4 regions of the Actinomadura sp. 7K534 genome follow, and region 1 is predicted to be linked to each of the others. Evidence: riboswitches for the same ligand, from Rfam matches in the RefSeq annotation. Region 1 holds a riboswitch; each other region holds the start of a gene.
What was found. A riboswitch is a leader RNA that binds a small molecule or an ion and turns the genes downstream of it on or off. The one in region 1 is predicted to bind cyclic di-AMP.
Positions count from the first base shown of each region.

Region 2: linked by a shared signal. The riboswitch ahead of E1266_RS14910 (M15 family metallopeptidase) and the one ahead of E1266_RS31365 (CHAP domain-containing protein) in region 1 are both predicted to bind cyclic di-AMP.
Region 3: linked by a shared signal. The riboswitch ahead of E1266_RS10650 (CHAP domain-containing protein) and the one ahead of E1266_RS31365 (CHAP domain-containing protein) in region 1 are both predicted to bind cyclic di-AMP.
Region 4: linked by a shared signal. The riboswitch ahead of E1266_RS21475 (C40 family peptidase) and the one ahead of E1266_RS31365 (CHAP domain-containing protein) in region 1 are both predicted to bind cyclic di-AMP.

Region 1 covers NZ_SMKB01000251.1:4,020-6,213, forward strand. Annotated here, with positions in the region: gene E1266_RS31360 (C40 family peptidase) at 1-305, shown strand, start outside; cyclic di-AMP (ydaO/yuaA leader) riboswitch at 813-1,010, shown strand; gene E1266_RS31365 (CHAP domain-containing protein) at 1,019-1,969, shown strand; gene E1266_RS38395 (hypothetical protein) at 2,006-2,194, shown strand, end outside.
Region 2 covers NZ_SMKB01000061.1:6,417-8,610, reverse strand. Annotated here, with positions in the region: gene E1266_RS38800 (hypothetical protein) at 167-730, shown strand; cyclic di-AMP (ydaO/yuaA leader) riboswitch at 941-1,117, shown strand; gene E1266_RS14910 (M15 family metallopeptidase) at 1,123-1,797, shown strand; gene E1266_RS14905 (hypothetical protein) at 1,803-2,194, opposite strand, start outside.
Region 3 covers NZ_SMKB01000036.1:40,407-42,600, reverse strand. Annotated here, with positions in the region: partial or broken gene E1266_RS10655 (PP2C family protein-serine/threonine phosphatase) at 1-437, shown strand, start outside; cyclic di-AMP (ydaO/yuaA leader) riboswitch at 904-1,046, shown strand; gene E1266_RS10650 (CHAP domain-containing protein) at 1,058-1,819, shown strand; gene E1266_RS10645 (CDP-glycerol glycerophosphotransferase family protein) at 2,127-2,194, shown strand, end outside.
Region 4 covers NZ_SMKB01000112.1:10,893-13,086, reverse strand. Annotated here, with positions in the region: gene E1266_RS21475 (C40 family peptidase) at 308-1,309, opposite strand; cyclic di-AMP (ydaO/yuaA leader) riboswitch at 1,317-1,453, opposite strand; gene typA (translational GTPase TypA) at 1,644-2,194, shown strand, end outside.

The DNA.
Region 1 (2,194 bases):
CGTACTCCTACGGCGCCGAGGGCCCGAACTCCTACGACTGCTCCGGCCTGACCATGAAGGCGTGGGCGGCGGCGGGCGTGGGCATCACCCGCACGACGAACTCCCAGTACGCCGCCACCAAGCGGGTGGACAAGAGCAACCTGCAGCCGGGCGACCTAGTGTTCTTCAGCGGCCTCGGCCACGTCGGCCTGTACGTGGGCAACGGCCAGATGATCCACGCGCCGCGCACCGGGAAGAACGTCGAGGTCGTGAGCATCACCTCGGGCTACTACCTGAACAACTACTACGGCGCCGGGCGGCCCTGACGCCCGCCCCGGAGCGCCCCGCGGCGGGCGTGACGGAGCCCACTCCGACAGCGGACCAGGTCTTGACCTGGTCCGTTGTTGATTTTGGGGGGGTTTGCGTTCTATTGGTGCTTTGGTACCTTTACACCACTCACGGCGCCCGCCAGACGCCGGAGCCCCACGGCGCCCACCGGGCGCCATGGTCCCACGCGGCACATCCAGCTGCCGCGTGACGGCGGCGCGAGCCACGTGCCGCTCCCCCTGCCGGCGGCGCGCTCCACGCGTCGCCCGCGGCACCCACGGTGCCGCAGCGGGCCTCCACGCAGGCCCGGCCGGCCCGGCTCCACCGTGCGCACGCCCCAGCGGGCATGGCGCTGAGCGCGCTGCGACGGCGGACATCGCGGGTCAGGCACGGACGGCTCCCGGACGAACGGGCCGCCGTCCGCACAACACCCACAACATCAGGCGCCGCTCTTTCGCACGCGGGAGACAGGTCCCGCGCACGGGCCCCATCACGCCCCCAGGATCGCAGCGGCAGCGCCGAATCCGCCGACGCGCGGAACCGGGGACCCATATCCGCCGGAGTCCGGGGCTAGCCCCGGACGGGCATTCCGGCACCCGGGGTGAATCGGCGCGTCTCTCCCGGACGACCGGTGAGAGCCGCCGTAGGGCGGCTTCCACGCCCGAACCCGTCAGCTAACCCGGTAGGCGGCATGGAAGTCAGGAGATCCCCCGTGCCAGGCGCACACCGCAAGAAGTCACCGGGCAAGAAGTCACCGGCCGAGAAGCCGCCGGTCGAGACGTTGCCGGTCGAGACGTTGCCGGTCGAGAACCAGAAGCCGTCCGGCAAGCACCGCAAACCGGGCCGCCTCACCCTGACGTGGCGGACGACCGGCGGCGTGATCGTCGGCGCCGCCGTCCTCGGCACCGCCGCGGCCACCGCGCAGGCGTCGGTGCTGCCGTTCGGCTCCGTGCCCGCCCAGGTCACCGCGGCCGACCTCAACGGCGCCAAGGGCGGCGGCGAGCGCGGCGGCACGTCCTCGTCCAAGGACAAGGTGAAGGGCGGGCCGAAGAAGGAGAGCCGGGCCACGCCGAAGGACGGCGGCGGCCGCGACGGCGGCGAGGGCGAGGACGGCGAGCGCTCCGGGAACGAACGGCCGGAGTCCGGCGGCTCGGAGAAGCCGGCCGAGGACACCCGCCCAACCGCCGAGCAGGCCATCGAACTCGCCCGCTCCCAGGTCGGCATCGAGGAGGACGGCAACGGCGAGACCAAGTTCAACAAGTGGTACACGGAGAGTTCCCGCGCGAAGGAGACCGTCGCGCGCGACGGCGGCTCCGTCCGGGGGTATGGGGCCGCAGCCTGGTGCGACATGTTCATCTCATGGATCGGCGACCAGCTCGGCTTCACCGACCAGTTCGGCAGCGACGCATGGACGATCGCCCACGCCAAGTGGTTCCGGGACCAGGGCCGCTGGGGCACCGAGCCCAAGCCGGGCGCCATCGTCTTCTACTCATGGCGCGGCGGCAAGAGCCTCGACGACATCGTGCACATCGGCATCGTGACCAAGAAGATCAACGACAGCACCATCGAGGCCGTGGAGGGCAACACCGACGAGGCCGTCCGGGTCAGGGAACGCCCGACCCGGAGCATCGTCGGCTACGGATACCCAGAGTACAGGTCGTGACGGCACCTCCTCCGCCCGCTGCATAGGATCGCGCGCATGGAGGACGGTCCCGGGCACGGCGGCCCCGTCACGCGCCGCAGGGCACTCGCCCTGGGCGCGGGCGGGGCCGCCGTGCTCCTCGGTGGCGGCGGGGCGCTCCTCGGCGCACGTTCCGGCGACGACGGCCCGCGCCCCGTCCGCGCGGACGAGGGCACCGGGACGTTCGACCCGGCGGCGGCCGCCACC
Region 2 (2,194 bases), on a different contig from region 1:
CTGATCGAGACCAAGACCGGCGGCAACCCCCTCAAACCGGAGCAGGTGCAGGCTTACCTCGAGGTCGCGGCCCGGAACGGCTACGAGGCCGTGATCACCCTGTCGAACGACCTCGCCCTCGGCAGCGAGCACCGCCGGGACGCTGCGCCTGGGCGACCGGCGCGCCATGCAGGTGGCCGAGAGCTGGGAGAAGCTGATCCGGCAGTTGTGCCTGCGCCTGAGCGGCAGGACCGGCACGGGTGTCGCTCCCGTGCTCCGCAGGCGGCGGGACGGGGACGCGTCGGTGCGCCGCCTGCAGACCGTCACGTCCCTGGTCGAGACCGGGCGGATGAGCGCCGAGATCCGCATGCCCACGGCCGGTGGGCCGGTCCTCCTCGAAGCCGATCTGCGCACCGGCCAGATCGAGACCACCGTCGAGATCCCCGCCGCGGACCGCGCGCGTGCCCTCACCCGCGTCCAATGGCTGTTGCGGCAGCTGCACGAGGCTCCGCCCGAGCTCCGCATTGAAGCCTTGACGCCCGGCCACAAGACCGGCCCGTGCGAGCTCCTGGCGAACCTGACCAGCGAACCCGGCATCCTCGTCCCCGGCGGCGGGAAGCAGATCACCACCTTCCGGCTGACCCTCCCGTCCGGCATGGGCACCAAGCGGGGCACGGAGGAGACCGGCTTCGTGCGCAGCATCGACAACGCGATGGACCGCTTCCATCAGGACGTTCTTCAGGTCCTATAGCTCGATACCGCGGCGGCTGTTTGATCGAGTCCTCGGGGAGCCTGCATGCCCGGGGGTCAGGGGCGTGCGGGCGTTTGGGCAGGTGGGGTCAGGTTTGCGGGGTGTTTGCACCTGCTTGAAGCTTTGGTACGGTCAGTCCGAAATCGGCGCCTGCCAGGTGCCGTAACCATCTGATCGTGTCCGTTCCGTCTGGGTCGTGTGTCGGCCGGGCGGGCGGCTGCGCCGAGTCCGCGTGTGCGCGGAGCCGGGGAACCAGCGCGATGTGCGGGTCCATGCCCGCCTCGCAGGGGTGAATCGACGCCTCCACGCCACGTGCGACGAGGGTCGTAGGGCGACTTCCATGCCCGAATCCGTCAGCTAACCCGGTAGGCGGCATGGAAGGAGCAACTGCCGTGATCGGTCGGCACCGTAAGAAGAAAATCGAGCCCGCTCCCGTGCTGAGCGTCGTCCTCGCCGGTGTCTTCGCGGGCGCCGTGGCCGTGGCGCCGCTGGACGGGGGTTCGGCGGACGGCGGTTCCGCGGACTCCAAGGAGCCTCCGTCAACGAGGGCCGTCGCGGAGCGCGTCGACAGGTCGGCGACGAAGCGGGACGACACGCCGTCGGCGAAGCGGGACGAGGGGCCGCCGCGCAAGGCGCCGGATGACTGCGACCCCTCGAAGAGCACGGCCCGGTACGCCAACGGGCGGATCCCGGTCGACCAGCTCTGCAAGCTGCCCCAGGACGGGGAGTACCTGCGCGCGGACGCCGCGGTGGCCTTCTACAAGCTCAACGCCGCGTACCACGATCGCTTCGGCAAGGAAATGTGCGTGCGGAGCTCCTACCGCGGCTACAACAAGCAGAAGCAGCTCTACCAGCGCATGCCGGCGGGGATGGCCGCGCGTCCCGGCAACAGCAAGCACGGGATCGGGATCGCGGTCGACCTGTGCGACGGCGTCCAGCGCGAGTCCTCACCCCAGTTCAAGTGGCTGGAGGACAATTCCAAGAAGTACGGCTGGATGCACCCCAGGTGGGCCTACAGCAGCCCGTACGAACCGTGGCATTGGGAGTTCGACGTCGGCCAGGCGTAACGGCGTCACCTGTCGCGGAAGAAGCCGTGGCGGGCCAGGATCTCGGCGAGGCGCCGGCCGGTGGGGGTGAGGACCATCCCGGAGCCGCGGCACGTCTCGCAGGCGGCCTCCTCCGGGCCCTCCGGCCGGGCCCTCATGTGGTCGTCGATCGCGCGGTCGATGGCGGCGACGATCGAGGGCTCGGCCGGGCCCAGCCGGACCGAGCCGTAGGAGAAGTCCTGGTGCGGCGCATTCTCGGGGGTCATGTCCGCCGCCCTGCGCGCCGCCTGTGCGACCCGGACCAGCTCGTCGGCCTGCCGGTACCACGTCCGCCACTGCTCGCGGACGACGCTGCCCGTGCCGCCGCACGTCCCGCACTGGGTTTCGAGCGCGGCCAGGAACGGCGCCCAGGGATCGG
Region 3 (2,194 bases), on a different contig from region 1:
GACGGCTGGTGGGCTGGCTGAACGAGCTGGTGGGCACCATGGACCCGACGGCGACGGGGACCGCCATCGTCGCCGTCTTCGACCCGGGCCGGCGGGTGATGGAGTGGACGTGCGCCGGCCATCCGCCGCCGATCCTGATGCGGGGCGGCCGGGCGGAGCGCCTGGAGGTCGTCCGCGACCCGATGCTCGGCGCGATGACGGACTGGGAGTACACGACGATCACCACCCAGCTCGACCAGGGCGACGTCATCTTCCTGTACACCGACGGGCTGGTGGAGCGCAGGGACGCCGACCTGGACGACCGGATCAACCGCCTCACCGACATCCTGCAGGACTCCTCCACCCGGCCGGAGCTGGTGCTGGACGAGGTCCTGGCCCGCATGGAGCACGACAGGGCGGCCGACGACACCACGCTCTTCGCCGTCCGCGTGGAGTGAGGAGCGTCATGTTCGGGGGCGGGAGAACCGCCTCGTGTGATGTGCACCACGCGTAACCGGGGGTGAAGACGGCCGGTACGTGGCGGACCGCCATGTGCCGGCCGTCGTCGTCCCCGGGTCCTTTACCTTTCCCCGGATGCCGGGAGGCCCCTGCTGGCAGGGGCTGTGGCCGGTCGACCGGTGATCGGGAAGACATCGGGTCCTTACGCTGTTGGTGGTGTCTTGGAAGGTCTTTGAGCAGGCAAGACGGTGTTTTGTCCGCGATTTGCGTTCCTTGAGAACGTTGATACCTTCTATCCGAATCACGCAGCGCACCCCATGCGTTGCCACCGGCCGCCCATGTCGCGGCCGAGGATCGCGGAGCGGATCCCGCACGCGATGCGCGCCAGACGATGCGCGCCCCCTCACCGAGATCAGTCGCTGAGATAAATCCGAACAGTCAGCACCGCGCCCGCGGTGCGAGGCCGAGTCCGTCCGGTCGAATCCGACCGGCACGGAGCCGGGGACCCAGGTTCCAGGGGTGAATCGGCGCGTCCGAGAGTCGCGCCGTAGGGCTGCTTCCATGCCCGAATCCGTCAGCTAACCCGGTAGGCGTCATGGAAGACAAGGAGATTCCCTGCATGACCGGTCGTTTCAATCGACTTTCCATGGACAACATCACCGCCGAGGACAAGGCGGTCGGCGCCGCGGTAGGCGCGGTGCTCGCGGGGGCCGTCGGGCTCGCGCTCATCAACCCCCTCGCCGGCGACGCGTCGGCGGAGACCACTGCCCAGGCGGCCGCCAAGAACGGCTCCGTCGCGGCGAGCGTCTCGAACCAGTCGAACCAGTCGAGCGGCTCCACCGCCCTCTCGGCCGCCGAGGCGCGCAAGATGGGCTACAAGGTCCCGCCGCGCGACGTGGACCCGTCCGAGGTCATCAAGCTGGCCGAGAAGCAGGTCGGCATCTCGGAGGGCCGGGGCGGCCAGACCAAGTACCACGACTGGTTCGTGTCGACCCCGCACGCCAAGGCCACCGCCAAGCGTGACGGCGGGTTCTCGGTCAAGGCCTACAACGGCGCGCAGTGGTGCAACATGTTCGTGTCGTGGCTGGGCGCCCAGACCGGTGTGAAGAACATGGGCTGGGACGCCTACACCGTCCAGCACGCCTCCTGGTTCAAGGAGACCGGGCGCTGGGGCCAGAAGGCCAAGCCGGGTTCGGTCGTGTTCTTCGACTGGGACCGCGGTTCCAGCATCGGCGCCATCGACCACGTCGGGATCGTCGTCAAGGACAACGGCAACGGCACCGTCAGCACCATCGAGGGCAACACGAACGACAAGGTGGAGAAGAAGGTCCGCAGCAAGTCCGTGATCGTGGGTTACGGCTACCCCGACTACAAGGCCTGATCCACCGCACGGCCACGTCCGTGCTCCACGCGGTTCCGCGTCGATCGGAAGGCGCCCGGCAGTCCTGCCGGGCGCCTTCTGGCGTTCCCGGGCCGGGTGCCCCTTCTCTCCGCGGAAGTCGGGTAATGCCAACCATTGACAGCCTTTGATCGCTCTTGGACCTCAGCGCGGCGTTCCTGGAAAGGAATCCGTGCACGCGCGTCCGACCGGCGCCTGGAAGGGAGCGTCCACGAGCGGGAAGGCCGGGGTCGGGCGCCTTCGCCGGAGGTCCGGGGGCTCCCGGAGCCGAAGCCGCGGGGGGATGTCAGTGCGCCCGGATCTGAGTGTGGTCGTGATCGCCTACAACGATGCGCGGAGGCTGCCGCGCGCGGTCGC
Region 4 (2,194 bases), on a different contig from region 1:
ACCGTCGCGATTGCGTCCGAAGGCAGGTTTCGAGCGAAGCAAGAAACCTGATCGCGCAGCGAGCCGCTAGGCGAGTCGAAGCGATGCAGCGATCGCACGCAGTGCCCGCCGAAGGGAAGGCGCTCCAGCGCCTGACTGCCAAGGGCAATGCAATAAACACCGCCCGATCGCGCAGCGAGCCGCTAGGCGAGTCGGAGCGATGCAGCGATCGCACGTTTTTTGTTGGTTAGGGCCCCCAGGGCCCTAACCAACAAAAAACAATAAATACGAGGGCTTCCTACCGCGCCGCAGGAAGCCCTCGTACGTCTCAGGTGATGCGGTTGGCGCCCGCGTAGTCGGAGCGGTCGGACAGCCTTGAGATCTTCACCACATCGCCGGTCCGGGGGGCGTGGACGTACTTGCCGTCGCTGAGGTAGATGCCCATGTGGTGGAGGCTGCCGCCGAAGTAGACGAGGTCGCCGGAGCGGAGCTGGTCTCGGGGGACCTTGGTGCCGAGGCCGTAGAGGGCGCCGGTGTAGTGGGGGAGGCCGCGTTTGCCGACCTGGGCGTAGGCCCAGACGACGAGTCCGGAGCAGTCGAAGCTGTTGGGGCCGGAGGCGGCCCACACGTAGGGGGAGCCGAGTTTGCCGAGGGCCTTGCGGGCCATGTCGGCGGGGAGGTCGGAGCCCTTCACGGTGGCGCGGAGGCCGCTGCGGGGGTCGCTGACGCGGGTCGTGGTCAGCTTGTCGAGGCGCTTCATGACCTCGGCGACCTTTTTCCGGGCGGCTTCGCGGGCCGCCTTGGCGTCCGCGGTGGCCTTCTCGACCTGGGCGGTGGTGGCTTCGGCGGTGCGCTGCGCGGTCTCGGCCTGCTGGATCTGCTTCTGCAGGGAGAGGACGGCGTTGGCCTGGCTCTGGGTGAGGAAGGCGCGTTCGGCGAGGCCCTCGGGGGAGCCGTCGGCGCCGAAGATCACGTCGGGTGCGCCGGTCATGTAGTTGACCGCGGCGAGCCGTCCGAGCTGCTCGCGGGCGGGGGCGGCCTGGGCGCGCAGGAATGCGGCCCGCCTGGCGGCGGCGCGTTCGGCCTGCTGCGCCTTGCCGAGGTCGACGCGGGTCTTGTTGTACTTCTCGGTGAGGATCTCGGCCTCTTCGTTGAGCGCGTCGAGGCTCTTGCGTAGCCCCTCCTCCGTCGTCGGAGTGGGCGTCGGGGACAGCCGGGCCGGTGCGGCGGCGTGCGCGGTGACGGGTGAGGCGGTGCCGAGGCCGATCAGGAGCATCGTGGCCGTGGTGGCGGGCGCGATGCGGCGCCACCGTCGGGGGGCCGGAGCCAAGCCGGTCTTCTCCTCTCCTCGCGCGCCTACCGGGTTAGCTGACGGGTTCGGGCGGGGAGATCGCCCTACGACGTGCGTCGATTCACCCCAGGGACCTGGGTCCCCGGCTCTCCCGACACGCGGGAGATTAGGCGCTCCGGCCGCAGTCCCGGGGGCGGGACTCCGAACGACCGGATCTCGGGCAGATTACAAAGAACGAGCAAAGTTGGCGAATCGGGGGCCCTGGGACGGACCGGACGACCGCTGCAGGGCGGGCTGCGGGCGCGGGCAAGTAGAATGAGTCAGTGCCGCGCTCTGCGGCGATCCCCGTTCTCTCAGCCAAGGCGAGCCTCGCATGCCCAACTCCACGCGCGACGACCTCCGTAACGTAGCGATCGTCGCCCACGTCGACCACGGGAAGACGACGCTCGTCGACGCCATGCTCTGGCAGTCCGGGGCCTTTCGCGAGAACCAGCAGGTCGACGACCGGGTGATGGACTCCGACGATCTGGAGCGCGAGAAGGGCATCACCATTCTCGCCAAGAACACCGCGGTCCTGCACAACGGGATGACGATCAACATCATCGACACCCCGGGGCACGCCGACTTCGGCGGCGAGGTGGAGCGCGGGCTGTCGATGGTGGACGGCGTCGTCCTGCTGGTGGACGCCAGCGAGGGCCCGCTCCCGCAGACCCGGTTCGTGCTGCGCAAGGCCCTCGCCGCGCGGCTTCCGGTGATCCTGGTCGTGAACAAGACCGACCGCCCCGACGCCCGCATCGACGAGGTCGTGGACGAGACGTACGAGCTGTTCATGGACCTCGACGCCGACGAGGAGCAGATCGACTTCCCGATCGTCTACGCGTCGGGGCGCGCCGGGCGGGCCTCGCTGGAGAAGCCGGGCGACGG